3 regions of the Pseudoxanthomonas winnipegensis genome follow, and region 2 is predicted to be linked to each of the others. Evidence: riboswitches for the same ligand, from Rfam matches in the RefSeq annotation. Region 2 holds a riboswitch; each other region holds the start of a gene.
What was found. A riboswitch is a leader RNA that binds a small molecule or an ion and turns the genes downstream of it on or off. The one in region 2 is predicted to bind cobalamin.
Positions count from the first base shown of each region.

Region 1: it holds a riboswitch for cobalamin, as region 2 does, so the genes downstream of both, metE (5-methyltetrahydropteroyltriglutamate--homocysteine S-methyltransferase) here and btuB (TonB-dependent vitamin B12 receptor) in region 2, are expected to answer to the same signal.
Region 3: it holds a riboswitch for cobalamin, as region 2 does, so the genes downstream of both, MWN52_RS19005 (ribonucleoside-diphosphate reductase subunit alpha) here and btuB (TonB-dependent vitamin B12 receptor) in region 2, are expected to answer to the same signal.

Region 1 is NZ_CP095475.1:4,356,479-4,366,216, reverse strand. It holds gene MWN52_RS19120 (hypothetical protein) at 1-86, shown strand, start outside; gene MWN52_RS19115 (response regulator transcription factor) at 257-1,006, shown strand; gene MWN52_RS19110 (histidine kinase famiy protein) at 1,163-2,677, shown strand; cobalamin riboswitch at 2,792-3,044, shown strand; gene metE (5-methyltetrahydropteroyltriglutamate--homocysteine S-methyltransferase) at 3,277-5,568, shown strand; gene MWN52_RS19100 (fructose bisphosphate aldolase) at 5,740-6,633, shown strand; gene MWN52_RS19095 (LysR family transcriptional regulator) at 6,713-7,612, opposite strand; gene MWN52_RS19090 (sulfite exporter TauE/SafE family protein) at 7,698-8,441, shown strand; gene MWN52_RS19085 (MgtC/SapB family protein) at 8,469-9,167, opposite strand; gene MWN52_RS19080 (nicotinamidase) at 9,325-9,738, shown strand, end outside.
Region 2 is NZ_CP095475.1:3,719,618-3,729,355, reverse strand. It holds gene MWN52_RS16400 (efflux RND transporter periplasmic adaptor subunit) at 1-500, shown strand, start outside; gene MWN52_RS16395 (efflux RND transporter permease subunit) at 695-3,877, shown strand; gene gph (phosphoglycolate phosphatase) at 4,050-4,700, shown strand; gene MWN52_RS16385 (ArsR/SmtB family transcription factor) at 4,705-5,061, opposite strand; gene MWN52_RS16380 (MBL fold metallo-hydrolase) at 5,132-6,016, shown strand; gene MWN52_RS16375 (YeeE/YedE family protein) at 6,013-6,438, shown strand; gene MWN52_RS16370 (DUF6691 family protein) at 6,435-6,851, shown strand; gene btuB (TonB-dependent vitamin B12 receptor) at 6,906-8,783, opposite strand; cobalamin riboswitch at 8,929-9,161, opposite strand; gene MWN52_RS16360 (TfoX/Sxy family protein) at 9,187-9,561, opposite strand; gene MWN52_RS16355 (GAF domain-containing protein) at 9,558-9,738, opposite strand, start outside.
Region 3 is NZ_CP095475.1:4,338,425-4,348,162, forward strand. It holds gene MWN52_RS19005 (ribonucleoside-diphosphate reductase subunit alpha) at 1-1,315, opposite strand, end outside; cobalamin riboswitch at 1,586-1,818, opposite strand; gene MWN52_RS19010 (ZIP family metal transporter) at 2,050-2,958, shown strand; gene MWN52_RS19015 (sterol desaturase family protein) at 2,959-3,813, opposite strand; gene MWN52_RS19690 (EF-hand domain-containing protein) at 3,826-4,128, opposite strand; gene MWN52_RS19025 (hypothetical protein) at 4,182-4,712, opposite strand; gene ompR (osmolarity response regulator transcription factor OmpR) at 4,888-5,607, shown strand; gene MWN52_RS19035 (ATP-binding protein) at 5,604-6,860, shown strand; gene MWN52_RS19040 (alpha/beta hydrolase) at 6,882-7,778, shown strand; gene MWN52_RS19045 (TonB-dependent siderophore receptor) at 8,055-9,738, shown strand, end outside.

The sequences.
Region 1 (9,738 bases), 640 kb from region 2:
CGCGCCAGCTGCGCGAGCACTCCGAGGTGCTGCTGAGCGAAAGCAGACAACATCTACTCGCCACCCGCGCACCGCAAGAGATGTAGCTGCCCACACGCGAAGCGTCAGCACCGCGCGAAGACGTCCTGACCTCAACGCCACATCGCTGAGCGAAGAGAAAACGCGATGCGTCCAAGCAGCAGTAAGCGGTCTCGCCTTCACCCGGCATGGGCGGGGGCGCAGCGATGGTATCGGCACACTTCCAGGACCTGCCCCTATGCGCGCCTTCCAACAACGGCACACCCTGCTGCTGGTCGATGACGACTACGCGATCGCCACGGCGACCGGTGAATATCTCGAATCGATCGGCTACGACGTCGACTACGCCCACGACGGACTCGAAGGCTTGCGCCTGGCCAGCGAGCAGCACTACGACGTGATCCTGCTGGACGGCAAGATGCCGCGCATGGACGGGCTGGATGTCTGCCGTGCGTTTCGCCGCGAGGTCAAGCGCAGCACGCCGATCATTTTCCTGTCGGGCCGCGAGCGGGTCGAGGACCGCGTGACCGGCATCGAGGCCGGCGCGGACGACTACCTGGTCAAGCCGTATGCGCTGCCGGAGCTGCAGGCCCGCCTGAACGCGCTGATCAAGCGCCAGCGCCGTCAGCTGGCGGGTACGCGGCTGACGGTCGGCGATCTGACCCTGGAGACGGAGAACTACACGGTCAAGCGCGCCGGCCAGCGGCTGTCGCTCTCGCCGATCCAGTTTCAGCTGCTGGCGGTGCTGATGCGGCATTCGCCGGCGATCGTCACCCGGGCCCAGCTGGAGCGCGAGATCTGGGGCAGCGACCTGCCGGACTCGGACACGCTGCGCAGCCACATCTACAATCTGCGCAAGGTCATCGACAAGCCGTTTGATAGCCCGCTGCTGCACACCCACCTGACCTTCGGCTTCCGTCTGGCGCCGGTGGACCAGCCGCTGCCATCGACGCAGCCCGAGACCGATTCGACCGCCGTGGCGGCCTGAGGCGGCCCTTGGGCCCGGCGTCGGTCCCTTCCCACTTACCAAGGATTGCGCTTGCCCCAGGAACCCGCACCCGGCTTCAAGTCACCGGCCATCGACGAGCTGCGCCTGAAGGGTCACAAGTCGGACATCTTCTTCGCGGCGGTGGAAACCACCCGCATGCCGATGATCGTCACCGACCCGCACCAGCCCGACAACCCTATCATCTTCGCCAACCGTGCCTTCATCGAGATGACCGGCTACAGCGCCGAGGAACTGGTCGGGCGTAACTGCCGTTTCCTGCAGGGCAAGGACACCGACCGGGCCACGGTCGCGGCAGTGCGCGAGTCGGTGGCGCAGAACCGCGAGTTCGCCGCGGAGATCCTGAACTACCGCAAGGACGGCACCTCGTTCTGGAACGCCTTGTTCACCTCGCCGGTGTACGACGAGCAGGGCAATCTGATCTTCTTCTTCGGTTCGCAGCTGGACGTCAGCCGCCGCCGCGACGCCGAGGACGCACTGCGCCAGGCGCAGAAGATGGAAGCGGTCGGCCAGCTGACCGGCGGCATCGCGCACGACTTCAATAATCTGCTGCAGGTCATGAGCGGGCACCTGGAGCTGCTGGGGATGCTCAACAGCGCCGAGAAGCCGGACCAGGCGCGCATCGAGGCCGGCATCGCGCGTGCGCAGGCCGCGGCCCAGAAGGCCGCCACGCTGACCCAGCAGCTGCTCGCCTTCGCGCGTCGCCAGCGGCTGGAGGGCCGGACCACCAACCTCAACACGCTGGTGTCGGGGATGATCGACCTGGCGCACCGCTCGCTGGGCGACGATGTCGAGCTGGTCACCCACCTGGACGCCTCGCTGTGGAACGCCAAGCTGGACAGCACCCAGGCCGAGGTGGCGCTGCTGAACATCCTGCTCAATGCGCGCGACGCGATGGAGGATCGCCCGCAGCGGCAGGTCACCATCGAGACGGCCAACGTGGAGGTGGACCAGAGCGATCTCAGCAGCCCCGACTTCCATCATCTGGCGCCGGGTCACTACGTCAGCGTGGCCGTGACCGACACCGGCTGCGGTATGCCGCTGGACATCCAGCAGCGCGTGCTGGAGCCGTTCTTCACCACCAAGGAGGAAGGCAAGGGCACCGGGCTGGGCATGAGCATGGTGTACGGCTTCGTCAAGCAGTCCGGCGGCGCGGTGCGCATCTATTCGGAGGTGGATCGGGGTAGCACGATCCGACTGTATTTCCCGGCCCAGCCCAGCGAAGGCGGCAAGCCGCAGCTGCCCGAACCGCGGGCCAGCGGCCGCGGCGGCAGCGAGCGGATCCTGATCGTGGAAGACCGCGAGGAGGTCGCGGCGGTGGCGCAGATGTTCCTGGAAGCGGCCGGCTATCAGACCGAGGTCGCCAGCAACGCGGCGCAGGCGCTGGAGCTGCTGAAGGCGAGCGACCCGTTCAATCTGTTGTTCACCGACCTGATCATGCCGGGCGGCATGAATGGCGTGGTCCTGGCCCACGAGGTCATGCGGCGCAGTCCGGCGACCAAGGTCATCCTCACCACCGGTTATGCCGAGAACACGCTGGCGCGCAGCGACGCCGAAGGCGCGCAGTTCGACGTGATCAACAAGCCCTATACCCAGCGCGACCTGCTCAAGCTGGTCCGTCAGGTGCTGGACGGCCCCACCGGGGTGGGCTGAGCTGCAGCGGCAGCCTTGCCGTCAAACAGCTGCGAGACAACGAGGCCCCGAAAGGGGCCTTTTCGTTGGCGCGACCGATCCGTGAGCCGCCTTGACGCGCCCGGCAGCCGGCGCGTAAGGTGCGTCCGTCGTGGTTCCATCGCTTTATCCACATGAAGCGATGGATTAAACGGGAATCCGGTGAAGGCGCGCCCCGTGCGCGTCCATTCCGGAGCTGCCCCGCAGCGGTCATTGGAAACGAAGCCTGCCAACAGCACTGGTCCGCGCCGCAAGGCATGGGGCCGGGAAGCGGCGGGGAGTAGGGGGTGCGGACCTGTTCCGCGCCGTGTCCATGAGCCCGAAGACCGGCCCCGGCCGGAGGACCCTGCTCGGTCTTCCGCTTCGACCTGGCACCGCTCGCGGGAGCGGCACGGGCGCGTGATGCGGCGGGCGCGAGGCCCGGTGCCGCAGGCGTGCGCGTGTGGAGGTTTCCGCGCACGGGGCCGGTTCGCCCGCGGGGGCGAAGGTCGCTGGCATGGCACGTCGCAGCCGCAGGGCTGTAAGGCGTGGCGTGCGGTTCCTTCGTTCCTCAATGCCCACACGCAATGAGGATCCATTCAATGACCAGCGTCACCAACCTCGGCTTTCCGCGCATCGGACCACGCCGTGAACTCAAGCACGCCCTGGAGCGCTACTGGAAGGGCGAGGACAGCGCCGACACGCTGCAGGCCACCGCCGCGGCCCTGCGCGCGCAGCACTGGCAGCTGCAGCGGCAGGCCGGCGCCGAGGTCCTGCCCAGCAACGACTTCTCGCTCTACGACCATGTGCTGGACACGGCGTTCCTGTTCGACGCCCTCCCGCAGCGTTATCGCGCCCTGGCCGACGCCGACCCGCTGGCCGGCTACTTCGCCATGGCGCGCGGCGTGCAGACCGGTGGCATCGACCTGCGCGCGCTGGAGATGACCAAGTGGTTCGACACCAACTACCACTACATCGTCCCCGAGCTGCATGCCGGCCAGGACTTCGCCCTGCGCGGCGACAAGCCGGTGGCGCAGTTCCTGGAGGCCAGGGCCGCCGGCTTCGACACGCGTCCGGTGCTGCTGGGGCCGGTGAGCTTCCTGCTGCTGTCCAAGACCACCGATGGCAGCGACCGGCTGGCGCTGCTCGAGCGCCTGCTGCCGGTGTACGCGCAGCTGCTCGAACGCCTGCATGCCGCCGGCGCGGACTGGGTGCAGATCGACGAACCCACGCTGGTGCTGGACCTGGACGAGGTGGCGAAGGCGGCCTTCGCCCGCGCCTATGCGTTCCTGGCCCAGGCGCCGCGCTCCAGGCTGCTGCTGACCACCTACTTCGGCGCGCTGGGCGACAACCTGGACCTGGTCGCGCAGCTGCAGGTCGAGGGCCTGCACGTGGATCTGGTGCGCGCGCCGGAACAGCTCGATGCGGTGCTGCAGGCCTGGCCCAAGGGCCGCGTGCTCTCGGCCGGCCTGGTCAACGGGCGCAATGTCTGGCGCACTAACCTGGACAACGCGCTGACGCTGGCGCGCTATGCGCAAGGGCACGTCGGCGCCGACAACCTGTGGCTGGCGCCGTCGTGCGCGCTGCTGCACGTGCCGGTGGACCTGGAGCAGGAGAAGGCGCTCGATGCCGAACTCAAGTCCTGGCTGTCCTTCGCCCGGCAGAAGCTGGGCGAGCTGCGGGTGCTGGCCGACGCGCTGGACGGACGCGAAGGCGCGGAAGGCCCGCTGGCGCAACAGCGCGCCCGCCTGGAATCGCGCCGCCAGTCGGCGCGCGTGCATCGGCCCGAGGTGGCCCGGCGCCTGGCCACGCTGAGCGAGGCCGACAGCCGGCGCGTCTCGCCCTACGCCCAGCGCCGCGTGCTGCAGGAGCAGGCGTTCGGGCTGCCGGTGTATCCGACCACCACCATCGGCTCGTTCCCGCAGACCCAGCAGGTGCGTCAGGCGCGCGCCCAGCACAAGGCGGGCAAGCTGTCCGACGCCGACTACGAGACCTTCCTGGAGGCCGAGACCGAGCGCTGCGTGCGCTTCCAGGAACGCATCGGCCTGGACGTGCTGGTGCATGGCGAGTACGAGCGCAACGACATGGTCGAATACTTCGGCGAGCAGCTGGACGGCTTCGCCTTCACCAAGCTGGGCTGGGTGCAGAGCTACGGCAGCCGCTGCGTCAAGCCGCCGATCATCTTCGGCGACGTGGTGCGCCCGAAGCCGATGACGGTGCGCTGGTCGCGCTACGCCCAGTCGCTGACCCAGCGGCCGATGAAGGGCATGCTGACCGGCCCGGTGACGGTGCTGCAGTGGTCGTTCGTACGCGACGACCAGGCCCGCAGCGAGACCTGCCGGCAGATCGCGCTGGCCCTGCGCGATGAGGTCAACGACCTGGAGGCCGCCGGCATCGGCATCATCCAGATCGACGAGCCGGCCATCCGCGAGGGCCTGCCGCTGCGCCGCGATGCGTGGTCGGACTACCTGAACTGGGCGATCGAGGCCTTCCGCATCTGCGCCAGCGGTGTGGGCGATGCGACCCAGATCCACACCCACATGTGCTATTCGGAGTTCAACGACATCATCGATGCGGTGGCGGCGATGGATGCGGACGTGATCTCGATCGAGACCTCGCGCTCGCGCATGGAGCTGCTCGATGCGTTCGTGCGGTTCCGCTATCCCAACGGGATCGGCCCGGGCGTGTACGACATCCACTCCCCGCGCGTGCCCTCGGTGGAGGAAATGGTGGAACTGCTGCGCAAGGCGCGGGCGGTGCTCAGCCCGGAGCAGCTGTGGGTCAACCCGGACTGCGGCCTGAAGACCCGCGGCTGGGACGAGACGCGCCATGCGCTGGAGCAGATGGTGGAAGCCGCACGCCGCCTGCGCGCGGATCTGGCCCAGGCGGCCTGATGCGCGCGTGCCGCGCCTGCGCTGCAGGCGCGGCATTTGGGCGCACGCGGCACACCACGCGGCGTGTCCCCGGCTGAAACCGTTATGAAGCCGATAACGTTTTCACGGCTGCCAGCGACGCGGGGCTTGCGTACACTCTGGCTCCCCCATCTTTCATAGGACTTGCCGACCGTGTCGATCAACCAGGAACAGCGGGACAAGATTGCTTCCGGCCAGGGCTTCATCGCCGCACTGGACCAGAGCGGCGGCAGCACGCCCAAGGCGCTCAAGCTCTACGGCGTCGACGAGTCGGCCTATTCCAACGATGCGGAGATGTTCGCGCTGGTCCACCAGATGCGCGAGCGCATCGTCACCAGCCCGGCGTTCACCGGCGAGCGCGTGGTCGGGGCGATCCTGTTCGAGCGCACGCTGGACGACCGCTTCGCAGGCGAAGAGGCCGCGCACTACCTGTGGAACGTCAAGCAGGTCGTGCCGTTCCTGAAGATCGACAAGGGCCTGGAGGACGAGGCCAACGGCGTGCAGCTGCTCAAGCCCATCCCGGGCCTGGCCGAGCTGCTGGCCAAGGCCAAGGCCAAGGGCGTGTTCGGCACCAAGGAGCGCTCGGTCATCAAGGCCGACAACGCCGCCGGCATCGCGGCGGTGCTGGACCAGCAGTTCGAGCTGGGCCAGCAGGTGCTGGACGCCGGCCTGGTCCCGATCATCGAGCCGGAGGTGGACATCAAGGCCGCCGACAAGGCGCAGATCGAGACCACGCTGAAGCAGGGGCTGCTCGAGCGCCTGGACAAGGTCGATGCGGCCACGCCGGTCGTGCTCAAGCTGACCCTGCCCAGCGTCGATGGCTTCTTCAAGGAACTGGTCGACCACCCCAGCGTGCTCAAGGTCGTGGCGCTGTCCGGCGGCTACAGCCGCGATGAGGCCAACGCCAAGCTGGCCCGGAACCCCGGCATCATCGCCAGCTTCAGCCGCGCGCTGACCGAGGGCCTGAGCGCGCAGCAGAGCGATGAGGAGTTCAACAAGACGCTCGATGCCACCATCGAGTCGATCTACCGCGCCTCGATCGCCTGATCGACGCGGACGGTGGGATTCACGCAGGCCCCGCTTCGGCGGGGCCTGTTGCGTTTCAAGGGCCGCGGCAGGGCGGGCTTCAACGATCGGCGGCGCTGTCGGCCCAGTCGGCCAGGTGAGTGCGCAAGGCCTGCGCGCTCGGCGAAAGCGGGCGTGTACCGTCCCAGCACAGGCACAGGCGTCGCTGCGCCCAGGGCTCGCTCAGCGCAACGCCGCGAACGCACGGCCCAAGCCGCGCCAGTGCGGCGGCCGGCACCACGGCCACGCCGGCGCCGGCGGCGACCATCGCGCCGATGGCCTCGAACGTGCGCAGTCGCACGCGGTACGCCAAGCGCAGGCCCAGCGCCGCCGCCTGGGCGTCCAGATGCCGCTGCAGGGCACTGCCTTCGGGCAGGCCAATCCAGGGCTCGGCCGCCAGATCGGCCAGGCTCAGCGCCTGCGCACTGGCGGCGGCGTGCGCGGGCGGCAGCAGCGCCACCAGGGTGTCGCGCGCGAAGTGCTGGCGTTGCAAGCCTGGCGAGGCCGCGGCCTCCGACAGGATGCCCAGCTCCACCACGCCGGCCTCCAGCGCCTTGGCGATCTCCTCGCTGCTGCGCTCGAGCAGGTCCACATCGATGTGGGGATGGGCCGCCAGCCAGGGCGCCAGCGCGGCGGGAAGCGCCTCGCTCATGGTCGCGGTATTGACCATCAGGCGCACGCGTCCGCGCGTCCCGCGCGCATGGTCGGCCAGTGCGTGCCGCAGCAGCGCCGACTGCTGCAGGATCGAGCGCGCGTGATGGGCCACCGCCTCGCCCGCCGCGGTGGGCCGGACGCCCTTGGACAGGCGGTCGAGCAGGACGACCCCGGCATATTCCTCCATCGCGCGCAGGCGCTCGCTGGCGGCGGCCAGCGACAGGTGCGCGCGCTCGGCGCCGGCGGTGATGCTGCCGGCGTCCAGCACGGCCAGGAACAGGCGCAGGTCGGGCAGATCGAATCGCAAGGCCAAGGGCTCCTTCGGCTGGCCCGAAGGCCGGCATCGGACAGACCGCATTGTGCCCGCGCGCGTCACCCCGTTTCATGGCGGCATGCAGATCTCGACGGAAATGTGGTGGCTGATCGTGCTCGGCACGTTCTTCGTGGCCGGCTGCGTGAAAGGCGTGACCGGCATGGGCCTGCCGACCGTGGCCATGGGCGTGCTTGGCGCGCTGATGTCGCCGGCCTGGGCGGCCGCCTTGCTGCTGCTGCCTTCGCTGGTGACCAATGTGCTGCAGCTGGTCAGTGGCGGGCAGCTGGGTGCGCTGCTGCGACGGCTGTGGCCGATGCAGCTGGCGGTGGTCGCCGGCACGCTGCTGGCCTCCGCCTGGCTGGCCGGTGGCGCGGCGGACGGCACGGCGCGCCTGCTCGGCATCGCGCTGGTGCTCTACGCCCTGGTGACCCTGCTGTCCCGGCCGTTCCGTGTGTCGCCCGCGCTGGAACGCGTGTTTGCGCCAGTGGTCGGCGGCATCACCGGCGTGGTGACGGGGGTGACCGGCGTGTTCGTGATCCCCGCGGTGCCCTTCCTGCAGGCGCTGGGCCTGCAGCGCGATGCGCTGGTGCAGGCGCTGGGCCTGTCCTTCACCGTCTCCACGCTCGCGCTGGCCGCCGGCCTGGCCCTGCATGGCGCGCTGTCGGTCGGCCATCTGCTGCCGTCGTCGATCGCCGTGCTGCCTGCCCTGGCGGGCATGTGGCTGGGCCAGCGCCTGCGCCAGCGCATCCGTCCGGCCGCGTTCCGGACCGGCTTCCTGATCTGCCTGCTGCTGCTCGGGCTGGAGCTGGCGTGGCGCGGGTGAGGCGCGTGCGCTTGTGAGGTCGGAGCGCTACTGGCCGATGCTGCCGCGCAGGTCGACCTGCTCGACGCCGGGGACCCCGCGCAGGTCTTCCAGGGCCTGCAGCAGCGCCGCCTGCGGCACGGTGGATTCGCAGCGCACGTCGAGCAGATCGGTCTGCGGCGTGCGCGGCTTGAGCACAATGCGCTGTACCGGCAGGCCGCTGCGCTCCAGCTGCTGCTGGATCTGGCCCAGCGGCGCGTGCTGGCGCGACAGCACCAGCTTCAGGCCCGGCATCGAGGCGCGGCGGCGGCGCAGATAGCGGCGCTCCAGCGGCTTGAGCACGGCCAGGATGATCCACAGCAGCGCGGTGGCCAGCACCGCGGCCGCGTACAGGCCGCTGCCGACGGCCAGCCCGATCGAGGCCACCGCCCACAGCCCGGCTGCGGTGGTGAGGCCGCGGATCACCTGCTCGCGCTGCAGGAACAGGATGGTGCCGGCGCCGAGGAAGCCCACGCCGCTGATCACCTGGGCGGCGATGCGCGAGGGATCGAGCACCACATGCGGATTGCCCAGCACGTCGTTGAAGCCGAACGCCGAGACGATGATGGCCAGGGCCGCACCGACGCAGACCAGCATGTGCGTGCGCAAACCGGCGGCCCACTCCAGCCGGCCGCGGTCGGCGCCGATGATGCCGCCGAGCAGCGCGGCCAGCAGCAGGCGCAGGGCGATCTCCCAGGTGTCGAGCATGGTGCGGTCTCCTTGCAGACAGCCGGTGCGCTGCACGCACGGGCAACGCGGCTGAGCCTAGCCCCATCGCGATCAAGGTGCGCTCAAGGCGGCGCCGGCTTGAGGCCGCTGGCGCGCGTGGCTAGGCTGCGCCTTCCCCACGCCGCTGGCCGCTTCGATGACCGACATGCCTTCCGATACCGCGCTGATCGTGGTCGATCTGCAACCGGACTTCATGCCGGGCGGCGCGCTGGCCTGCTTCGAGGGCGATGCGATCGTGCCGGGCATCGCGCAGCTGCTGGCCGCGCGCGTCTACGGCACGGTCGTGGCCACGCAGGACTGGCATCCAGGTGCGCATGCCTCCTTCGCCGCGCAGCATCCGGGGCATGCGCCGTTCGAGGTGATCGAGCTGCACGGCCAGCCGCAGACGCTGTGGCCGCCGCACTGCGTGCAGGGCACGCCGGGTGCGGCGCTGGACCCGCGCGTGGACTGGACGCCGGCCGACCTGATCCTGCGTAAGGGCACCCATGCGCAGGTCGATTCCTACAGTGCGTTCCGCGAGAACCACGGCCCGGATGGGCTGCGTCCCAGC
Region 2 (9,738 bases):
CCGCGCTGTTCGAGATCGCCGACCTGTCCACGCTGTGGGTGGACCTGCATGTCTTCGGCAGCGACACCCAGCACATCACCGCCGGCGTGCCGGTCACCGTGACCCGGATGACCGATGGCGTCAGCACCCGCACCACGCTCGAACGCGTGCTGCCCGGCACGGCCACGGCCAGCCAGAGCACCGTGGCGCGCGCGCTGCTGCGCAACGACGACGGCCTGTGGCGCCCGGGCGCGGCGGTGAAGGCGCGCATCGTGGTGGCCACCACGCCGGCGGCGCTGGTGGTACCGCTGGACGCGCTGCAGACGCTGGAGGGGCGGCAGGTGGTGTTCGTGCGCGAGGGCCAGGACCGCTACGTCGCCCGCGCGGTCGAACTGGGCCAGCGCGACGCGACCCAGGCGGCCGTGCTCGCCGGGCTGAAGCCAGGCGAGCAGGTCGTGGTCGAGCAGAGCTATGTGGTCAAGGCCGATCTCGGCAAGGCGGGGGCCGGCCATGCGCATTGAGACTGCCGTCCACGCCGGGCCTAGCACTCGGCCGTTCCCTTCGTTGCCGCGTACGCGGGAATCCAGCGCCTTCGCGCTCGAAGGGACGACATCGCCACATCACGGGCGTCCCGCATGCGCGCAGATGAAGCCGATGCAGGCGATGGCGTCTGTCGCACGAGGCATGACCAACACGGTCCCAGGAGGACACTCCCATGCTTGAGTCCATCCTGCGCCTCAGCATCGCCCACCGCTGGCTGGTCCTGGCGCTGACCGGCGTACTCATCGCCGTCGGCGCCTGGAGCTTCACCAAGCTTCCCATCGACGCCACGCCGGACATCACCAACGTCCAGGTGCAGATCAACACCGCCGCGCCCGGCTACGCACCGCAGGAGGCCGAGCAGCGCATCACCTTCCCGGTGGAGACGGCCATGGCTGGCCTGCCCGGCCTGGAGCGCACGCGCTCGCTGTCGCGCTATGGGCTTTCGCAGGTGACCGTGTCCTTCGTCGATGACACCGACCTGTACTTCGCCCGGCAACAGGTGGCCGAACGCCTGCAGCAGGTGCGCGCGCAGCTGCCCGAGGGCCTGGACCCGCAGCTGGGGCCCATCGCCACCGGTCTGGGCGAGATCTTCGCCTACACCGTCGACGCCGCGCCCGACGCGCGCAAGGCCGATGGCAGCCGCTACACCGCCACCGATCTGCGCACGTTGCAGGACTGGGTGATCCGCCCGCAGCTGCGGACCGTGCCCGGCGTGACCGAGGTCAACACCATCGGTGGCCACGCGCGGCAGATCCACGTCACGCCCGACCCGGCGCAGCTGCGCGCGCTCGGCCTGACGCTGGAAGACGTCGTGCAGGCGCTGCGCGTCAACAACCGCAATGTCGGCGCCGGCTACATCGAGCGCAACGGCCAGCAGCTGCTGGTGCGCATCCCCGGCCAGGTCGAGGGCATCGAGCAGCTGGGCGACATCGTGCTGGCGCGGCGCGAGGGCGTGCCGATCCACGTCCACGACGTCGCCCGGGTCGCCGAGGGACCGGAGCTGCGCAGCGGCGCCGCCACCCAGGACGGGCACGAGGTGGTGCTGGGCACGGTGATGATGCTGGTCGGCGCCAACAGCCGCAGCGTGGCGCGCGCGGCGGCCGAGAAGCTCGAGGTCGCCCAGCGCAGCCTGCCGCCCGGCGTCACCGCCACGCCCACCTACGACCGCACCGCGCTGGTCGAGCGCACCATCGCCACGGTCGCCAGGAACCTGGTCGAGGGCGCGCTGCTGGTGATCGTGGTGCTGTTCGCGCTGCTGGGCAATCTGCGCGCTGCGTTGATCACCGCCGCGGTGATCCCGCTGGCGATGCTGTTCACCCTGACCGGCATGGCCCGCGGCGGCGTGTCGGCCAACCTGATGAGCCTGGGCGCGCTGGACTTCGGCCTGATCGTCGATGGCGCGGTGATCATCATCGAGCACTGCCTGCACCGCTTCGGGCTGCGCCAGCGCGAACTGGGTCGCGTGCTCACCGACGAGGAGCGCTTCGAGGAAACCGCGCGCGCCAGCGCCGAGGTGATCCGGCCCAGCCTGTTCGGCCTGGGCATCATCACCGCGGTCTATCTGCCGATCTTCGCGCTCACCGGCGTGGAGGGAAAAATGTTCCACCCCATGGCCATCACCGTGGTGCTGGCGCTGAGCGGGGCGATGCTGCTCTCGCTCACCTTCGTGCCGGCCGCCATCGCGCTGTGGCTGGGGGGACGCGTACGCACCGGCGAGAACCGGGTGATGGGCTGGCTGCGGCGAGGCTACGTGCCGCTGCTGGACGCCAGCCTGCGCCATGGGCGCGTGGTCGCCCTTGCCGCGCTCGCGCTGGTGGCGCTGTGCGGTGCGCTGGCCACGCGGCTGGGCAGCGAGTTCGTGCCGCAGCTGGACGAAGGCGATATCGCCATGCACGCCATGCGCATTCCCGGCACGTCCCTGAGCCAGTCGGTGGACATGCAGCAGCGGGTGGAGAAGCGGGTGCTGGCCTTCCCCGAGGTCGCGCGCGTGTTCTCCAGGATCGGCACGCCGGAGGTGGCCTCCGACCCGATGCCGCCCTCGGTGGCCGATACCTTCATCATGCTCAAGGACCGCGCGCAGTGGCCCGATCCGCGCAAGTCCAAGGACGCGCTGATCGGCCAGATCCAAGCCGCGGTGCAGGCGCTGCCGGGCAACAACTACGAGTTCACCCAGCCGATCCAGATGCGCATGAACGAGCTGCTTTCCGGCGTGCGCGCCGACGTGGCCGTCGCGCTGTACGGCGACGATCTGGACACGCTGCGCCAGGTCGGCGCGCGTATCGAGGCCGTGGCCCGCGCCGTGCCGGGCGCGGCCGATGTGCGCCTGGAGGAGACCGAAGGCCTGCCGCTGCTCTCCGTGCTGCCCGATCGCGCCGCGCTGGCCGGCTACGGGCTCAACGCCGGCGACGTGCAGGACACGGTGGCCACGGCGATCGGCGGCGAAGTGGCCGGCCAGCTGTTCGAAGGCGATCGCCGCTTCGACATCGTCGTGCGCCTGCCCGAGGCGCTGCGCGGCGACCCGGCCGCGCTGGCCGACCTGCCGATCTCGCTGGCCCCGGCGCTGGCCGGCGACGAAGCCGACGAGGCCGGCCGCGTCGGTGGCTGGAACACGCCACGCACGGGCGCCGCGCCGCGCACGGTGCCGCTGCGCGAGCTGGCGCGCCTGGAGATCAGCGAAGGTCCCAGCCAGATCAACCGCCAGGACGGCAAGCGCCGCATCGTCGTCACCGCCAACGTGCGCCAGGGCGACCTGGGCAGCTTCGTGCAGCGCCTGCGCGAGGCGGTCGATGCGCGGGTCGAGCTGCCGACCGGTTACTGGATCAGCTACGGCGGCAGCTTCGAACAGCTGGCATCGGCCAGCCGACGACTGGCGATCGTGGTGCCGGCGACGCTGGCGCTGATCTTCGCGCTGTTGTTCTGGGCCTTCGGCAATGCGCGCGAGGCGGCGGTGGTGTTCACCGGGGTGCCGCTGGCGCTCACCGGCGGCGTGCTGGCGCTGGCAATGCGCGGACTGCCGCTGTCGATCTCGGCGGGCATCGGCTTCATCGCGCTGTCCGGCGTGGCCGTGCTCAACGGGTTGGTGCTGGTGAGCTTCGTGCGCGATCTGCGCGCGCGCGGCGTGGCGCTGGCCCAGGCCGTGCGCGAGGGCGCGCTCGGCCGCCTGCGCCCGGTGCTGATGACGGCGCTGGTGGCCTGCCTGGGCTTCGTGCCGATGGCGTTCAACACCGGCGCCGGCAGCGAGGTGCAGCGGCCGCTGGCCACGGTGGTGATCGGCGGCATCGTGTCCTCGACGCTGCTGACCCTGCTGGTGCTGCCGCTGCTGTATCGCTGGGCGCATCGGCGCGAGGCGGTGTAAGGCGGCGTTCGGGCTTTGCCCGACGTGTGGCCCACGGCCGCCGTCGCTGCCCGCAGGCGGCGGCGGCGGGCGGTTGCCGGGGCCTGGTAGTGCAGACGCCGCGCCTGGCTTGAACGCCGCGCTACGCGTCGGCGGCTAACATGCCGCTCCCCTTCGTCGCGTGGAGCGCACCGTGTCCTTCCCCTACCCGCTGGTGATTTTCGACCTGGACGGCACGCTGGTGGACAGCGCGCCGGACATCGCCGAGGCGGTCAACCGCACGCTGACCGACTGGAAGCTGCGGACCTTCGACCTGGCGCAGATCACCAACTGGATCGGCGAGGGCTCGCGCCAGCTGATCACCTACGCCATGCGCGCGGCCGGCAGCGATGCCGACATCGACGCGGTGATGCCCGGCTTCCTCAAGCACTACGGCGATACCGCGCTGGATGGCCAGCTGTATCCGGGCGTGGCCGACACGCTGGCGGCGCTGCACGGGCAGGGCGTGCGGCTGGCGGTGTGCACCAACAAGCCCGAGCAGTTCGTGCGCCCGCTGCTGGAGGCGCGCGGCGTGCTAGGCCTGTTCGACGGTATCGTCGGCGGCGACACGCTGCCCCAGCGCAAGCCGGCGCCCGAGCCGCTATGGCACTTGGCCACGCAGTTCGGCGTGGAGCCCGGCAAGAGCCTGATGGTGGGCGATTCGGAAAGCGATGCGCTGGCCGCGCACAACGCGGGCGTGCCGCTGGTGCTGCTGCGCTACGGTTATCGCAAGCAGTACGACCTCGACGCCGCCGGCGCGGTCGCGGTGCTCGACACCTTCCCCGAACTGCTCGCGCTGCGCTGAGGGTTCAGCGCCGGCGCGGGCGCTGCGTTTTTTTCCCGACAGGCACGCAATAGGCCGCATGCAGCGCCTGCATCACGCCCAGCGCCGGGCTGTCGAGCAGGCGGTAGAAGATGGTCTGGGCCTCGCGTCGGGTGTCCACCAGCTCGGCCTGGCGCAGCACTGCCAGGTGCTGGCTCAGCGCCGACATCGACAGGGCGCTCTTGGCCTGCAGTTCGCCCACCGAAGCCTCGCCCTCCACCAGCCGGCACAGCACGCGCAGCCGCGCCGGATGCGCCAGCGCCTTCAGCAGCGCGCTCGCGGACTGGGCGTGGCTGGCCATCGCGTCGGCGTCCAGCGCAGGCGAGGGCAGGCGGGCGGGCATGGGCTTGACCTTTCGTTTTCGATGCGTCTAATTTAGATAAATCTAAAATATGACGCAACGGGAGTTTCGGATGTCACCGGCATCTTCCTCGCCGCAGGTCCAACCCTTCCACGATCCGGCCACCGGTACGCTCACCTATGTCGTGCGCGATCCGCACAGTCCGGCGGCGGTGGTGATCGATCCGCTGCTGGATTACGACGCCAACGCCGCGCGCACCTCCACCGCCTCGGCCGACGCGCTGCTGGCCTGGGTGCGCGAACAGGGGCTGGACGTGCTGTGGATCCTGGAGACCCACGCCCACGCCGACCATCTCAGCGCGGCCGGCTATCTGCGCGATGCGCTCGGCGCGGGGATCGCCATCGGTCGCGGCATCGTCGGTATACAGGCGCGCTTCAAGGCGCTGTTCGGCCTGGGCGATGAGTTCGTGGCCGATGGACGCCAGTTCGACCGTCTGCTCGACGACGGCGACGTGCTGCAGGTGGGCGCGCTGACCGTGCGCGTGCTCGCCACGCCGGGCCACACGGAGGACAGCCTGAGCTATGTGATCGGCGATGCGGCCTTCATCGGCGACACGCTGTTCGCGCCGGCCTCGGGCACGGCGCGCACCGATTTCCCCGGCGGCGATGCGGCGCAGCTGTACGTCTCGATCCAGCGCCTGCTGGCGTTGCCGGAGGACACGCGTCTGTTCCTGTGCCACGACTATCCGGCGCAGGGCGCCGCGCCGAAGGTCGAGGTCACTGTCGCCGAGCAGCGCGCGCACAACCTGCATGTCGGCCAGGGCGCGAGCGAGGCCGACTTCGTCGCCCGCCGCCGCGCGCGCGATGCGGTCCTGCCGGTGCCGCGCCTGCTGCTGCCGGCCCTGCAGGTGAACATCCGCGGCGGTCGTCTGCCGCCTGCCGAGGCGGACGGGGTGGCCTATCTGCGCCTGCCGCTCAATCGGCTGGGCGTGCAATGAGCCTGGAGTGGAGCGGCGCACTGGCCGGCGGCGTGCTGATCGGCATGTCGGCCAGCGCGCTGCTGTGGCTGACCGGGCGCATCGCCGGCGTCAGCGGCATCGCCGGGCGCGCGCTGCTGGCGCCCAGCGAGGGCCTGGCCTGGCGGCTGGCCTTCCTGGCGGGGCTGATCTGCGTGGGGAGTCTGGCGCTGCACGCGCTGCCATCCGCACAGCCCACGCGCGCCGGCTTTCCGCCGTGGCTGCTCGTCGTGGCCGGCCTGCTGGTCGGGGTCGGCACACGCATGGGCAATGGGTGCACCAGTGGTCACGGCGTCTGCGGGCTGGCGCTGCATTCGCGTCGCTCGCTGGCCGCCGTTGCGATGTTCATGGCGGTGGCGATGGCGGTGACCTTCCTGGTGCGGCATGTAGGGAGTGGTCCATGAATCGGCAGGTCTGGGCCGCGGCGGCCTGTGGCGCGCTGTTCGGCGTCGGCCTGGTGGTCTCGGGCATGACCGATCCGCAGCGCGTGCTGGGCTTCCTCGATGTCGCCGGGCGCTGGGATCCGCGTCTGCTGTTCGTCCTGGGCGGCGCGGTGTTGACCAGCGGCGCGCTGTTTCCGCTGATCCGGCGACGTCAGGCACCGGTGTGCGCGCCGTCGTTCTCGCTGCCGGCCGCACGCGCGATCGATCGTCCGCTGTTGCTGGGCGCCGCGCTGTTCGGCGCCGGCTGGGGCCTGGCCGGCTACTGCCCCGGCCCCGCGCTGGTCGGCCTCGGCGCCGGCATCGGCGAGGCGCTGTGGTTCGTGCCGGCCATGCTGGCGGGCATGGCGCTGCACCGGCTGCTGGCGGGGGCATAAAAAAAGCCGGCGCAACGCGCCGGCTTTTCTCTGCAAACCTTCTTGGGCGAAGGCTTACTGCTTGGCCTGCCAGCGCACGCTGACGGTGTACTCGCGGCCGGGCTGGTTGTACCACTGGACGGTCTCGTAGTCCTTGTCGAACACGTTGGCGGCCTTGGCCAGCAGGGTCCAGTCGCGCGACAGGGCGTATTCCAGGCGCACGTCCATCGTGCCGTAGCCGGCCAGGCGCTCGGTGTTGGCCGCGTTGTCGTAGCGCTTGCCGGCGGCGTTGCCGGTCAGGCCCAGGCGGAAGTCGCCGATCGCATAGTCCAGGTCCAGGCGCGCGGTGTCGCGTGCGCGGCGCGCCAGCCACTTGTCGTGGTTGGCGCCGTCGCCGTCGTCGCGCGCATCGGCGTGGCTGAGCTGGGCGTTGATGTCCAGCCCGGCCAGGGTGACGAAGCCGGTCAGCTCGGCGCCGCGGATCCTGGCCTTGTCCACATTGACGATGTTGAAGGCCGTGTCGTAGCCGATCAGGTCCTCGATGCGGGTCTCGTAGGCGTTGAAGGTCCAGTTCCAGCCCTGGCCGTACTGCGCCAGGCCAAGGTTGAGCGACTTGCTCTTCTCCGGCTTGAGGTTCGGATTGCTGAAGCCCGGGTAGTACAGGTCGTTGAAGTTGGGCGCCTTGAAGCCGGTGCCCGCGTTGGCGGTGAACTTGAAGCCGTTGCCGAAGCCGAAGCCATAGCCCAGGCTGCCGGTGGTGTGCGAGCCGAACTGTTCGTTGTCGTCGTTGCGCACCGAGGCCTGCAGCGCGTGCGCGCCGAAGCTGCCCTGGTACTCGGCGAACACGCCGGTGTTGTCGCGCGCGTCGATGTCGTAGGGCGTGGTGCTGGTGACGCGGTCGTTCAGCCAGTCCACGCCCAGGGTGAAGGTCTGGCCTTCGGCGAAGCGGTAGTCGCCCTGCGCCGAGGCGGTGTCGCGGCGGGTGTCGAAGGTGCTGACGAAGCTGCGCGTGCCGGTATCGGCATCGGCGAAGTAGTTGTCGGCCTCATCGTCATTGCGGCCGGCCTGCACGGTCAGCTGGAACGCCTCGTTCGGGTTCCAGCGCAGCTTGCCGCCGGCCACGCGCTGCAGGCTCTTGGCCTCATTGCCGCCGAACAGGGTGCCGTCGTATTCGTTGTAGCTGTCGGCGTTGAGGAAGTTGCCCTCCAGCGCCAGCGTGTCGGTGACGTCGATCCCGGCGCGCAGGCCGAAGGAGGTGTTGCGGTAGCCGTCGCGGTCCGGCTCGTCGGCGTAGCAGCCGGCGCCGAAGGGATGGGCCGCATCGCCGGCGGTACCGCGGCAGGCGTTGATGCCATCGGTGTCCTGGTAGCCGCCGTTGGCCGACAGCCAGCCGCGTTCGCCGCGATAGCTGAAGCCGGCGCTGTGGTCGCGCAGGCCATGGCTGCCGAAGCCGGCCTGGGCGTAGGTGGTCAGGCCCTTGCCGCCGCTGCGGGTGAAGATCTGGATGACCCCGCCGATGGCTTCGGAGCCGTACAGGCTCGAGCGCGGGCCGCGCACGATCTCGATGCGCTCGATCTGCGACACCGGCAGGTCCTGGAACGCGGCCAGCCCTGCGGTAACCGAGCCGATGCGCACGCCGTCCACCAGCACCAGCACGTGATCCGATTCGCTGCCGCGCAGGAACACGCTGGTCAGCTTGCCCGGCCCGCCCTGGTTGGCGATGTTGATGCCGGCGCGGCCAGCCAGCAGCTCGGGCAGCGAGGTCGCCTGGCTGCGCTCGATCTCCTCGCGCGAGATGACCTGCACGGGGACCAGGCTGTCCTGGACGGCGACTTCGGTGCGCGTGGCGGTGACGCTGATCTGGTCCAGATCGGTCGCGTCGTCGGCGGGCCGCGCCAGGGCGGTGGCGGAAAGGCTCAGGCCGATGGCCAGGCAGAGCAGGGTGGTCTTCATGTGGGGAACTCCGTCGCGCGCCTCGCACGTGCAAGGCAGGAAAGTCGCGGCGACGGAAGGCAACACAGGCGGACAGCGCGCACGGCAAGGCGTGGGCGCGGCACGCGCGACGCCCTCCGCATCGCAACCGGTGGTGGGTTCGGTACGAACCCGTGCTGCTCAGGCCGGTCTCCGGGCTTGCGAGCTGGAAGGCACTCCTTCCGCCGTCGCGCCTTCCCGCGTGCGCTGAAGGCACGCAGTGGCCGATGCGTTGGCATGGCTCGCTTACCGTTGCGGGGGCAGCGCCGGATTCGTCCCGTGGCGGGGCTCACCGGCTTCCCGTTTCAACCTGGACGCGGTGGATGCGCGGCAGGTCACCTGAAAGCGGCGCGGATTGTACGCGATCCAGCGCCTGGCGCGGCGCTCAGTCGCTGTCGCGGCCGGGGCTGTCGAAGAAATCGAACGCCGGCGCGGCGCCGCCTTCCTCGTCGTGGCGGGTGGTGGTCACCGGTGCGGCGGCGGGGCGGCCGCGCGGGGCGGGCAATGCGGCGGCGGCGACCTCGACCTCGGCGACCATCTGCTGGCGGCGGGCGTCGGGCACGTCCTGCCAGTGGCAGCCCAGCAGGGCGCCTTCCAGGGCATAGAGCAGGTTGAGGCTGGGGCGGAAGCCGGCGCGCTTGATGCGCATAAAGGCTTCCACGGGACCGGCCGCGCGCAGGTCCTCTTCGGTGCGCAGGCCGACCTGACGCAGCCACGCAGCGGACTTGGGGCCGATGTTGCGCAGCTGCGTGGTGCTCACGCCAGGGCGTCCACGAAGGCCGCGGCGATGGCTTCCAGGCCGCGCTGGTCGTCTTCGTCGAAGCGGCCCAGCTGGGGGCTGTCGATGTCCAGCACGCCGATCAGGGCGCCGTCCTTCACCAGCGGCACCACCAGCTCCGAGCGCGAGGCCGCGTCGCAGGCGATATGGCCGGGGAAG
Region 3 (9,738 bases), 620 kb from region 2:
ACACCGCGGTCTCCTCGTTGGAGGTGACCTCCAGGATCTCGGTGCACAGGTTGGACAGATGGATCACGTTGCCCGGGCGCAGGGTCTGGTTGGACGCCTTGTTGCACTTGTCCTTGAAGGTCATCCAGCCGTTGCCGGTCTCGGCCAGGGTGCGCATCATCCGCGCGTACAGCTTGCGCGCCGGCACGGTCTTGCTGGCCTTGCCCTGCGCCTCGGCCTGCTCGTAGGCGCGCTCGAAAGCTTCGCCGTAGAGGTCGGTCAGCTCGGGAACGGCCTTGGGGTCGAACAGCGACCACGGCTTGTCCGCTTCCACGCGCGCCATGAACAGGTCCGGCACCCAGTTGGCCAGGTTGAGGTTGTGCGTGCGGCGCGCGTCGTCGCCGGCGTTGTCGCGCAGCTCGAGGAAGTCGTCGATGTCCGCGTGCCAGGTCTCCAGGTAGACGCAGGCCGCGCCCTTGCGCTTGCCGCCCTGGTTGACCGCCGCCACCGAGGAATCCAGCGTCTTCAGCCACGGCACGATGCCGTTGGAATGGCCGTTGGTGGACTTGATCAGCGAGCCGCGCGCACGCACGCGCGAGTAGCTCACGCCGATGCCGCCGGAGAACTTGGACAGCTGCGCGATATCGCCGTACTTGGCGTAGATCGACTCCAGCGAATCCTGCGGCGAGTCCAGCAGGAAGCAGCTGGAGAGCTGCTCGTGCGTGGTGCCGGAATTGAACAGCGTCGGGCTGGACGGCAGGTAGTCCAGGTGCGCCATGCGCTGGTACAGCGCCAGGGCCTCCGGCACGTCCTCGCTCAGCGCGCTGGCGATGCGCAGGAAGAACTGCTGCGGGGTCTCGATCACCTTGCGGCTGTGCGGGTGGCGCAGCAGGTAGCGGTCGTACAGGGTGCGCAGGCCGAAGTACTCGAACTCGCGGTCCAGGCCGGCGTCGACGGCGTCGTTGAGCTTGCGCGCGTTGACCTGCACGAAGTTCAGCAGGCGCTCGTTGATCAGGCCGACCTCATGGCCGCGGGCGACCGACTGGGAGAAGGCATGGATCTCCTGGCCGGAGACCTCCTTGGCGATGAAGTTGGCCAGCAGGCGCGCGGCCAGGCGGCCGTACTCGGGCTCCTCGCCGATCAGCAGCGCGGCGGTGCGGATGGACAACTCGTCCAGCTCCTGCGTGGTGGCGCCGTCGTACAGGCCGGAGATGGTGCGCGTGGCCACGCGCATCGGATCGACCGCGTGCAGGCCTTCGGCGCAGCGCTGCACGGCGCGCACGATCTTGTTCAGGTCCACCGCCTCGCTGCCGCCGTTGCGCTTGGTCACGCGCATGGCCGTGGCGGTGGGCGGCGGGGTCAGCGAGAAGGCGGCGTCGGCCGGGCGCTGGGCCACGGCGGAATCAGTCTGGGTCACGGTCGGAACTCTCCATGCGTAGATGCACGCATTGCGCCTTCCCACGAGGGCGCAACTCAGGGCCGGGCGACCGAGGGTGAAACGGCGGCGTCGCAGAAGCCGCGACCGCACGAACGGCGTTCGTGATCGGGCCTTGCGTCACCAGCCGTCTCTCCCTCGAAAGACACCGCGGCCGGCGCCGCGCGAGGTGCTTGCGCGCGACTGTCGGCAGGTCTTCGGACTGACGGGCGTGAAGCCAGGACACAGTCCTGCTTCTCCTAACCCACCGCTTCCCAAGGCCACCGGGGGCCTCAGTGCAGATGGCGGGGTCGTTCCCAATCACCGCTGCGGGGCAGTGCCGGAGTGGGCCGCAAGGCCGCACCGGCTTCCCTTTTCATCCCCGCGGCTTGTGGCCGCGAGGAACCGACGACCCCAAGATAGTGGGGTCACCCACGCCCGTCAACGCCAAATGTAGTGACAAAAGGGAAGGTCTTGATGCCATGCGGGTTTCACGGATTTCTGGCCCGTGGAGCATTCCCGGCCGGTGTGCGCTGCAGCACGGTTGACGCGCCCTTGCCCGTCGGTGTCCGATGTTGGGCAGGCACCTTCGGTCCCGTTGCGGACAACGGCACCCCGAGCGCACGCGCGCCCCTTCCGCCCACGAAGCCCCTGCCATGCACGATCACACCTTGTCTTCCCCGTCCGCGCTGCGGCGCCTGCTGCCGTGGCTGCTGGCGCTGGCCGCCCTGCTGCTGGGCGCCTGGCTGCTGCAGGAAGTCCTGGCCCAATGGCCGCATCGCCCCGGCCTGCGCCAGGCGCTGCGCGACGGCCTGATCTGCGCCGCGGCCACCGCCGCCGGCGCGCTGCCGGTGCTGGCGGTGCGGCGCCTGCCGCAGACGCTGGCCGACGGCCTGATGGGCTTCGGCGCCGGCGTGATGCTGGCCGCCACGGCCTTCTCGCTGATCGTGCCCAGCCTGCAGGCGGCCAAGGACCAGGGCTACGGCGGGCTGGGCGCCGGCGGGCTGGTCAGCGTCGGCATCTGCCTGGGCGTGGCGATGATGCTGACGATGGACCGGGTGATCCCGCATGCGCATCTGGACCAGCAGGGCCAGACCACGCGCGTGGGCGGCCTGCACCAGTGGCTGCCGCCGCAGGTGACGCTGTTCGTGCTGGCCATCACCTTGCACAACATCCCCGAAGGCATGGCGGTGGGCGTGGCCTCCGGCTCGGGCATGGCCAACGCCGAGCCCTTCAGCCTGGCCATCGCGCTGCAGGACATCCCCGAAGGCCTGGTGATCGCGCTCTCGCTGGCCACCGCCGGCGTGCGCCGCGGGCGCGCGGTACTGATCGGCGCCGCCTCGGGTCTGGTGGAGCCGCTGGGCGCGGTGGTGGCGGCGGTGGCGGTGGGCACGTTCTCCACCCTGCTGCCCTGGGGCCTGGCGTTCGCGGCCGGGGCGATGCTGTTCGCGGTCAGCCACGAGGTCATCCCCGAGTCGCACCGCAACGGCCACGAGACCCTGGCCACCATCGGCCTGACCCTGGGCTTCTGCCTGATGATGGTGATGGACACCGGGCTGGGCTGATCAGCCGCCCGGCTTGAACCCCGGCGGACCGAACAGTGTCCGCAGCGCCTGCCCGGGCGAGCGCACCCGGCGCAGGTCGGCCCACAGCCCCAGCCAGCCGTGCAGGGCGATCCGCACCGGATGGTGGCTGTGCAGCGGTTCGACCAGGCCGTAGCGCGGCGGCACGCCCGGCAACTGCGCGCGGAAGCTGCCGAACATCCGGTCGAACACGATCAGCACCCCGCCGTAGTTGCAGTCCAGATACTCCGGGTTGCTGGCGTGGTGCACGCGGTGGTGCGCCGGGGTGTTGAAGACGTATTCGATCCAGCGCGGCAGCACGCCGATCAGTTCGGTATGCAGCCAGAACTGGTAGAGCAGGTTCAGCGACAGCGCGCCCAGCACCGCCGGTACCGGGAAGCCCAGCCACACCAGCGGAGCGAAGAACAGCGCCTGCCCGGTGAGCTGTGCGGTCCAGCCCAGCCGGTACGCCGAGGCCAGCGTGTACTGCTCGGGCGAGTGATGCACGCAGTGGTTGACCCAGAACCAGCGGATCCGGTGGTCGGCGCGGTGCATGGCGTAGTAGCAGGCCTCCTGGCCGACGAACAGCAGCGCCCATTGCCAGGGCGCATCCATCGCCAGGGTCGTCAGGCGCACCTGGTGCACCGCCAGCAGCGCGACGCCGGCCACGCCGCTGCCGAGCACCAGGCCGACCAGGCCGCGGCCGAGCGCATCCCCCAGCGAGGCCCAGTAGCTCTTCCAGTCGTACGCCAGACCGCGACGCAGGCGTAGCCAGGCTTCGAGCGCCGCCAGCAGCGGCAGCACCAGCGGGACCCAGCGCAGCCAGGACAGGTGCGGGCCAAGCAGGGACAGGACCATGGCCGCGGCGGCCTACTGGCCCGACCCGCGTCGGGCGGCGGACAGCGCCTGGCCCGCCGCGCGCAGTTCGTCGCGCGATAGGGCGCCGTCGTGGTTGGCGTCCAGCGCGTCGAAATGTTCGAACAGGCGCGGCAGGCTGGCCTGGGCTTCGCTGCGCTGGATCAGGCCATCGCCGTTGGCATCGGCGGCCTTGAGCTTGCGCGCCATCTGCTGGCGGCCGGCCGAGGCGGCGCTTTCGCTGGCCTGCTGCGCCAGCAGGCAGGACGGGGCCAGCGCGAGCAGCGCCAGCGTCAACGCGGGAAGGAGCTTCTTCATGGACAGGTCTCGATCGAAAGGGCGCGCCGCCGGCCTGGCGGCGCGCGACAGGCTCACTTGCGGCAGGCCACGACCTGGCCGCTGCTGTCGGTGCAGGTGCCGGTGTGGCTGACGCTGCCGTTCTGCACCGTGGTCGACCCGGTGTAGGACGCCCCGCCGGCCGTGGTGGCGCTGGTGCTGCGCGCGCCGTTGACGTTGCCTGCGGCATCGCGGCTGATCTCGCCGCTGGTGGACAGGCTGCCTCCGGCGGCGGTGGTCGCGCTGGCCGTGCCCTGGCGGCCGGCGCTGCCGTCGGTGTTGCGGTACCAGCTGCCGCTACGGTGCGCGCTGCCGCCGTCGGCGCCCTGCACCGCCGCGCCGCTGCGGCCGGTGGTATTGCCGGCCGCATCGGTGCGGCTGCCGTGGCCGCGCACATAGGCGCCGTTGGCGTTGCGTCCGGCGGCGGCCGTGCCGCGCACCTGCGCGCCATCGGCGGCGGTGCCGGCGCCATGGACGCGGACGCGGCCGGCCCAGGCGTCGGTGGAGAAGGACAGCGCGCCGCCAACGGCCAGCGCGGACAGCAGCATCAGGTGGGTCGTACGCATGATCGGTTCCTCGCGATGGGATGGAACGGCGTCGATCGCCGTGCCGCCATGCTGGGCCGGCAGAGGCCGCGAGGTGTTGCGCCTCTGCCAGCGGATGTGTCCGCCGGCCGGCGCTGAAACATCTGCTTACAACCGGCGTTGTCGGCGCCGGCCGCCGGGCGCGATAGTGCGCCGCATGAGCGAGATCACCGCCAAGCTGCTGCTGGTCGACGACGACGTGCGCCTGCGCGAACTGCTGCAGCGCTACCTGGAAGGCGAGGGCTTCGCCGTCAAGGCGGTGGGCGACGGCACGCAGATGCGCCAGGCGCTGGACCGCGGCCATTTCGACCTGATCGTGCTGGACCTGATGCTGCCCGGCGAGAGCGGCCTGGAGCTGTGCCGGCGCCTGCGCGGCCAGGGCGACCCCACGCCGGTGGTGATGCTCACCGCCAAGGGCGACGAGATCGACCGCATCGTCGGGCTGGAGATCGGCGCCGACGACTATCTGCCCAAGCCGGTCAATCCGCGCGAGCTGCTGGCCCGCATCCGCTCGGTACTGCGACGCACGCAGGCCATGCCGGGCGCGCCGCAGGCCGAGGGCGGGATCGTCGCCTTCGGCCCGTGGCGGCTGGACCTGGGCAACCGCCAGCTCAGCCGCCAGGGCCGCGTGGTGAAGCTGACCAGCGGCGAGTTCGCGGTGCTGGCGGTACTGGTGCGGCACCCGCGGCAGACACTCTCACGCGACCGGCTGATGAGCCTGGCGCGCGGGCGCGAGCACGAGGCCTTCGAGCGCAGCATGGACGTGACCATCGCCCGCCTGCGCAAGCTGCTGGAGGACGATGCGCGCAACCCGACCATCGTGCAGACGGTGTGGGGCGCGGGCTATGTGTTCGTGCCGCCGGAGGAGGTCGCGTGAGGCGCGCGCCGGGGATGTTCGCCCAGCTGGCGCTGGTCATCGCGCTGGTGCTGGCCGGCGCCGGCGTGCTGGCCGCGGTGCTGGGCCGCGAGCTGGCCATCGCCCCGGCCGCCGACCAACTGGCGCGCGCCATGCGCGGCTTCGCCGGCCTGGCCGAGGAGGTGGACCGCAACAGCGGCCACGCCGCCACGCTGCGCTATCTGCAGCAGGCCGGGCTGGACGTGCGCGAGCGCGCGCCGGCGGCCGACGCGCGCGCGTTCGCGCCCTTCCTGCGCGTGCTGCGCCAGCGCACGGCGCGCGCGCTGGGCCCCGAGCGTGCGGTGGTGCTGTCGCGCGACGTTGAGGGCGACCGGCTGTGGATGCAGCTGCGCACCAGCCCGGCGCTGTGGATTTCCTTCGGCGCCAAGCCCGCGCGCGGCAGCCGGCGCTTTACCCTGGCCTTGCTGCTGGGCTGCGTCGGCCTGACCTGGCTGGCGGCGGCGTACTGCGCCCAGCGCCTGGTCGGCCCGCTGCGCCAGCTGGCCCAGGCCGCGCCCGGGCTGGTCCGTGGCGAGGCGCCGCGCCTGGACGTGCGCGGCCCGCGCGAGGTGCGCGAGCTGGCCGACGCCCTGGAGCAGGCCAGCGAGGACGTGCGCAGCGCCGCCGACGAGCGCGCGCTGATGCTGGCCGGCATCTCGCACGACCTGCGCACGCCGCTGACCCGGGTGCAGTTCGCCACCGCGCTGCTGCCCGACACCGATCCCACCCTGCGCGCCGGCATCGACCGCGATATCGCCGAGATCGACGCCATCCTCTCGCAGTTCATCGCCTACGCCCGCGACGGCCGCGACGAGGCGGCCGAGCCGCTGGACCTGGCGCGGATCTGCCGCGAGGCGCTCGATGCCGCCGGCGGACCGTGGGACGTGCAGTGCCCGGACACCGCGCCGCTGCGCGGGCGGCCCATCGCCCTGCGCCGCGCGCTGGAGAACCTGGTGGCCAACGCACAGCGACATGGCGCCGCGCCGTTCGCGCTGCGCCTAGTGGGCACCGGCGATGGCGCCTGGCAGGTGACCGTGTGCGACCACGGCCCGGGCATGGACGCGGCGCAGGCGCAGCGCGCGCTGCAGCCGTTCGTGCACGACCCGGCCGGCGGCGGCAGCGGCCTGGGGCTGGCCATCGTCGACCGCGTGGCGCGCCAGCACGGCGGCGCGCTGCAGCTGCTGCCCAACCCGCCGCGCGGCCTGCGCGCGGTCCTGCGCCTGCGCGGCGCCTGACGTCCAACCGGAACCTTCGCCATGCGTGTCCGCTCCGCCTGCTGTGTCCTGTTGCTCTGCCTGCCGCTGCTGGCCTGCGCGCAGTCGCGCGGCGAGCGCCTGCGCCACCTGCTGGGCCAGCGCCAGGCCGAGACCGGGGAAACGCAGTCGCTGCCCGCCGACGCGCGTGTGCTGCGCGAGGTCGCCTATGGCCCCGATCCGGCGCAGCGCTACGACGTGTATGCGCCCGCCGGCGCGCGCGGCCTGCCGATCATCGCGATGGTCCACGGCGGCGGCTGGAGCAAGGGCGACAAGGACAGTCCCGGCCTGGCCACGCCGAAGGCGGCGTACTGGCTGCCGCGCGGCTATGTGCTGGTGTCGATCAACTACCGCATGCTGCCCGACGCCGATCCGGCCGTGCAGGCCCGCGACGTGGCCGCGGCCATCGCCCACCTGCAGCGGCACGCGCAGGACTGGGGCGGCGATCCGGCGCGCACGGTGCTGATGGGGCATTCGGCCGGCGCGCATCTGGTCGCCCTGCTCGGCGCCGATGTCGCGGCGCTGACCGAGGCCGGCGCGCAGCGCCCGCGCGCGGTGATCGCGCTGGACAGCGCGGCGATGAATGTCGTGCAGATCATGCAGGCGCGCCATTTCCCGCTCTACGACCGCGCCTTCGGCGACGACCCTCGCACCTGGAGCGCGGTCTCGCCCTGGCACCATCTCTCGCGGGCTTCGCTGCCGATGCTCGCGGTGTGTTCCTCGCGGCGCGAGGACAGTTGCGCGCAGGCGCGCAGGCTGGCGCAGCGCGAGCAGGCCTTCGGGGTGACCGTCCAGGTCCTGCCCGAGGATCTGTCGCATATGCAGATCAACCGCACGCTGGGCGAGCCTTCCGACTACACCCGTGCGGTCGATGCCTATCTGGCCACTGCGGTGAAGTAAGCCGCGCACCGCACGCAGCTCTTCTCTGACGGCTTTGTCATCGCGCATAGCGGCGCGCGAGGCCTTTAGCGGCCACCGCATGCCCGTGTGTGGCTTGTCCGCCATTTGAGAATCACTTACATTTGCGCGCCGCAGGCCTCCGCGCCAACGCCCGCCTGCGTGGTCATCGGACGACCATCGCCAGCCCGCTATCTGGGCAAGCCTCCCAACGTCTTCCCCGCCGTGCGCTCGCCTTCGCGGCGCGCGGCGTGCCTGCCTGCGCCTTCGAGGAACCTCATGTCCGCTGCCGTTTTCCGCGCGTCCGCCGCGCCGACCCGCTCCCCGCTCGCCGCGGCCCTGCTGCTGGGGCTGGGTCTGTGCGCCCCGCTCGCCCATGCCGCCGACGGCGAGACCGACGCCGAGGAGCAGGCGCGCCGCCGCACGCCCAAGACGCTGGACAACGTGCAGGTCACCGGCGCGCGCGCCGAGCCGTCCACCACCACGCGGCTGCCGATCAGCCTCCAGGACACGCCGCAGTCGGTGAGCGTGATCGGCCTGCAGCGGCTGGAGGACGAATCGATGTTCAGCATCAACGATGTGATGCGCAACATCACCGGCGTCAACGTGTCCTTCTGGGATACCCAGCGTCCGCTGTATTTCGCGCGCGGCTTCCAGATCACCGACTTCCAGGTCGACAGCCTGCCGACCTACAGCGGCTCGACCAACCAGGAATACGACACCGCCTTCTACGACCGCATCGAAGTCATCCGCGGCGCCAACGGCCTGCTCAGCGGCGCCGGCATTCCCTCGGCCACGGTCAACCTGCTGCGCAAGCGTCCGGGCCGCGACTTCGACGCGGCGGTCACCGCCAGCGTCGGCAGCTGGGACTTCCGCCGCGCGCAGGCCGACATCAACCTGCCGCTGACCAAGGACGGCCGCTTCCGCAGCCGCTGGGTCGGCGCCTGGACCGACCGCGACTATTACTACGACCGCTACGAAGAGAACAAGAAGGCCGGCATGGCCGTGCTGGAAGGCGACCTGACCGACACCACGACGGTCACGGTCGGCTACCAGATCCAGGACAACAACCCGACCGGCTCGACCTGGGGCACGGTGCCGTTCTTCAGCGCCGATGGCGCCGACGCCCGCCTCTCGCGCTCGACCAACTTCTCGCCGGCCTGGACGCGCTGGCAGCGCCAGACCCGCACCGCCTTCGCCAATCTGGAGCAGCGCTTCGGCGAGGTCTGGCTGCTGAGGGTGAACTCGGCGCATACCAAGGGCGAGGTGCAGAGCCTGCGCGTCTACGGCAGCGGCTACCCGGACCCGATCACCGGCGCCGGCACCTATCTGCAGGCCAGCGCCGGCGAGACGAACGACACCCGCGATGCGCTGGACGTATACCTGTCGGGCAAGTTCGCGCTGTTCGGCCGGACCCACGACGTGGTGGTCGGCGGCAGCTGGCAGGACCTGCAGTCCACCACGCCCGGCGTCGCCTTGGTCTATCCGAGCGACTGGCAGATGATCGCCACGCCGTATGGCAATGCGATGGGCTTCAACGTGCCCAACCTGTACGACTGGGACGGCAGCGCCGGTGCACTGACCTATCGGCGCACCGGCGCCTGGCGCCAGGCCCGTACCACCCAGCGCGGCGTCTATGCCTCGGCGCGCCTGCGCCTGGCCGAGCCGCTGTCGCTGATCGCGGGCGCGCGCCTGAGTTCGTGGGAAACGCGCACCCGCGCCTACAACGCCGCCGGCACTTACACCGGCACCAGCGGCCGCTACAAGGTCAGCGACGAAGTCACGCCCTACGTGGGCCTGGTCTACGACCTGGTGCCGGATGTCTCGCTCTACGCCAGCTACACCGAGATCTTCAATCCGCAGAACTACAAGGACAGGAACGACAACCTGCTGGCGCCGGTGCAGGGCTCCAACCTGGAGGCCGGCCTCAAGGCGCAGCTGTTCGATGGCCGCGCCATGGCCA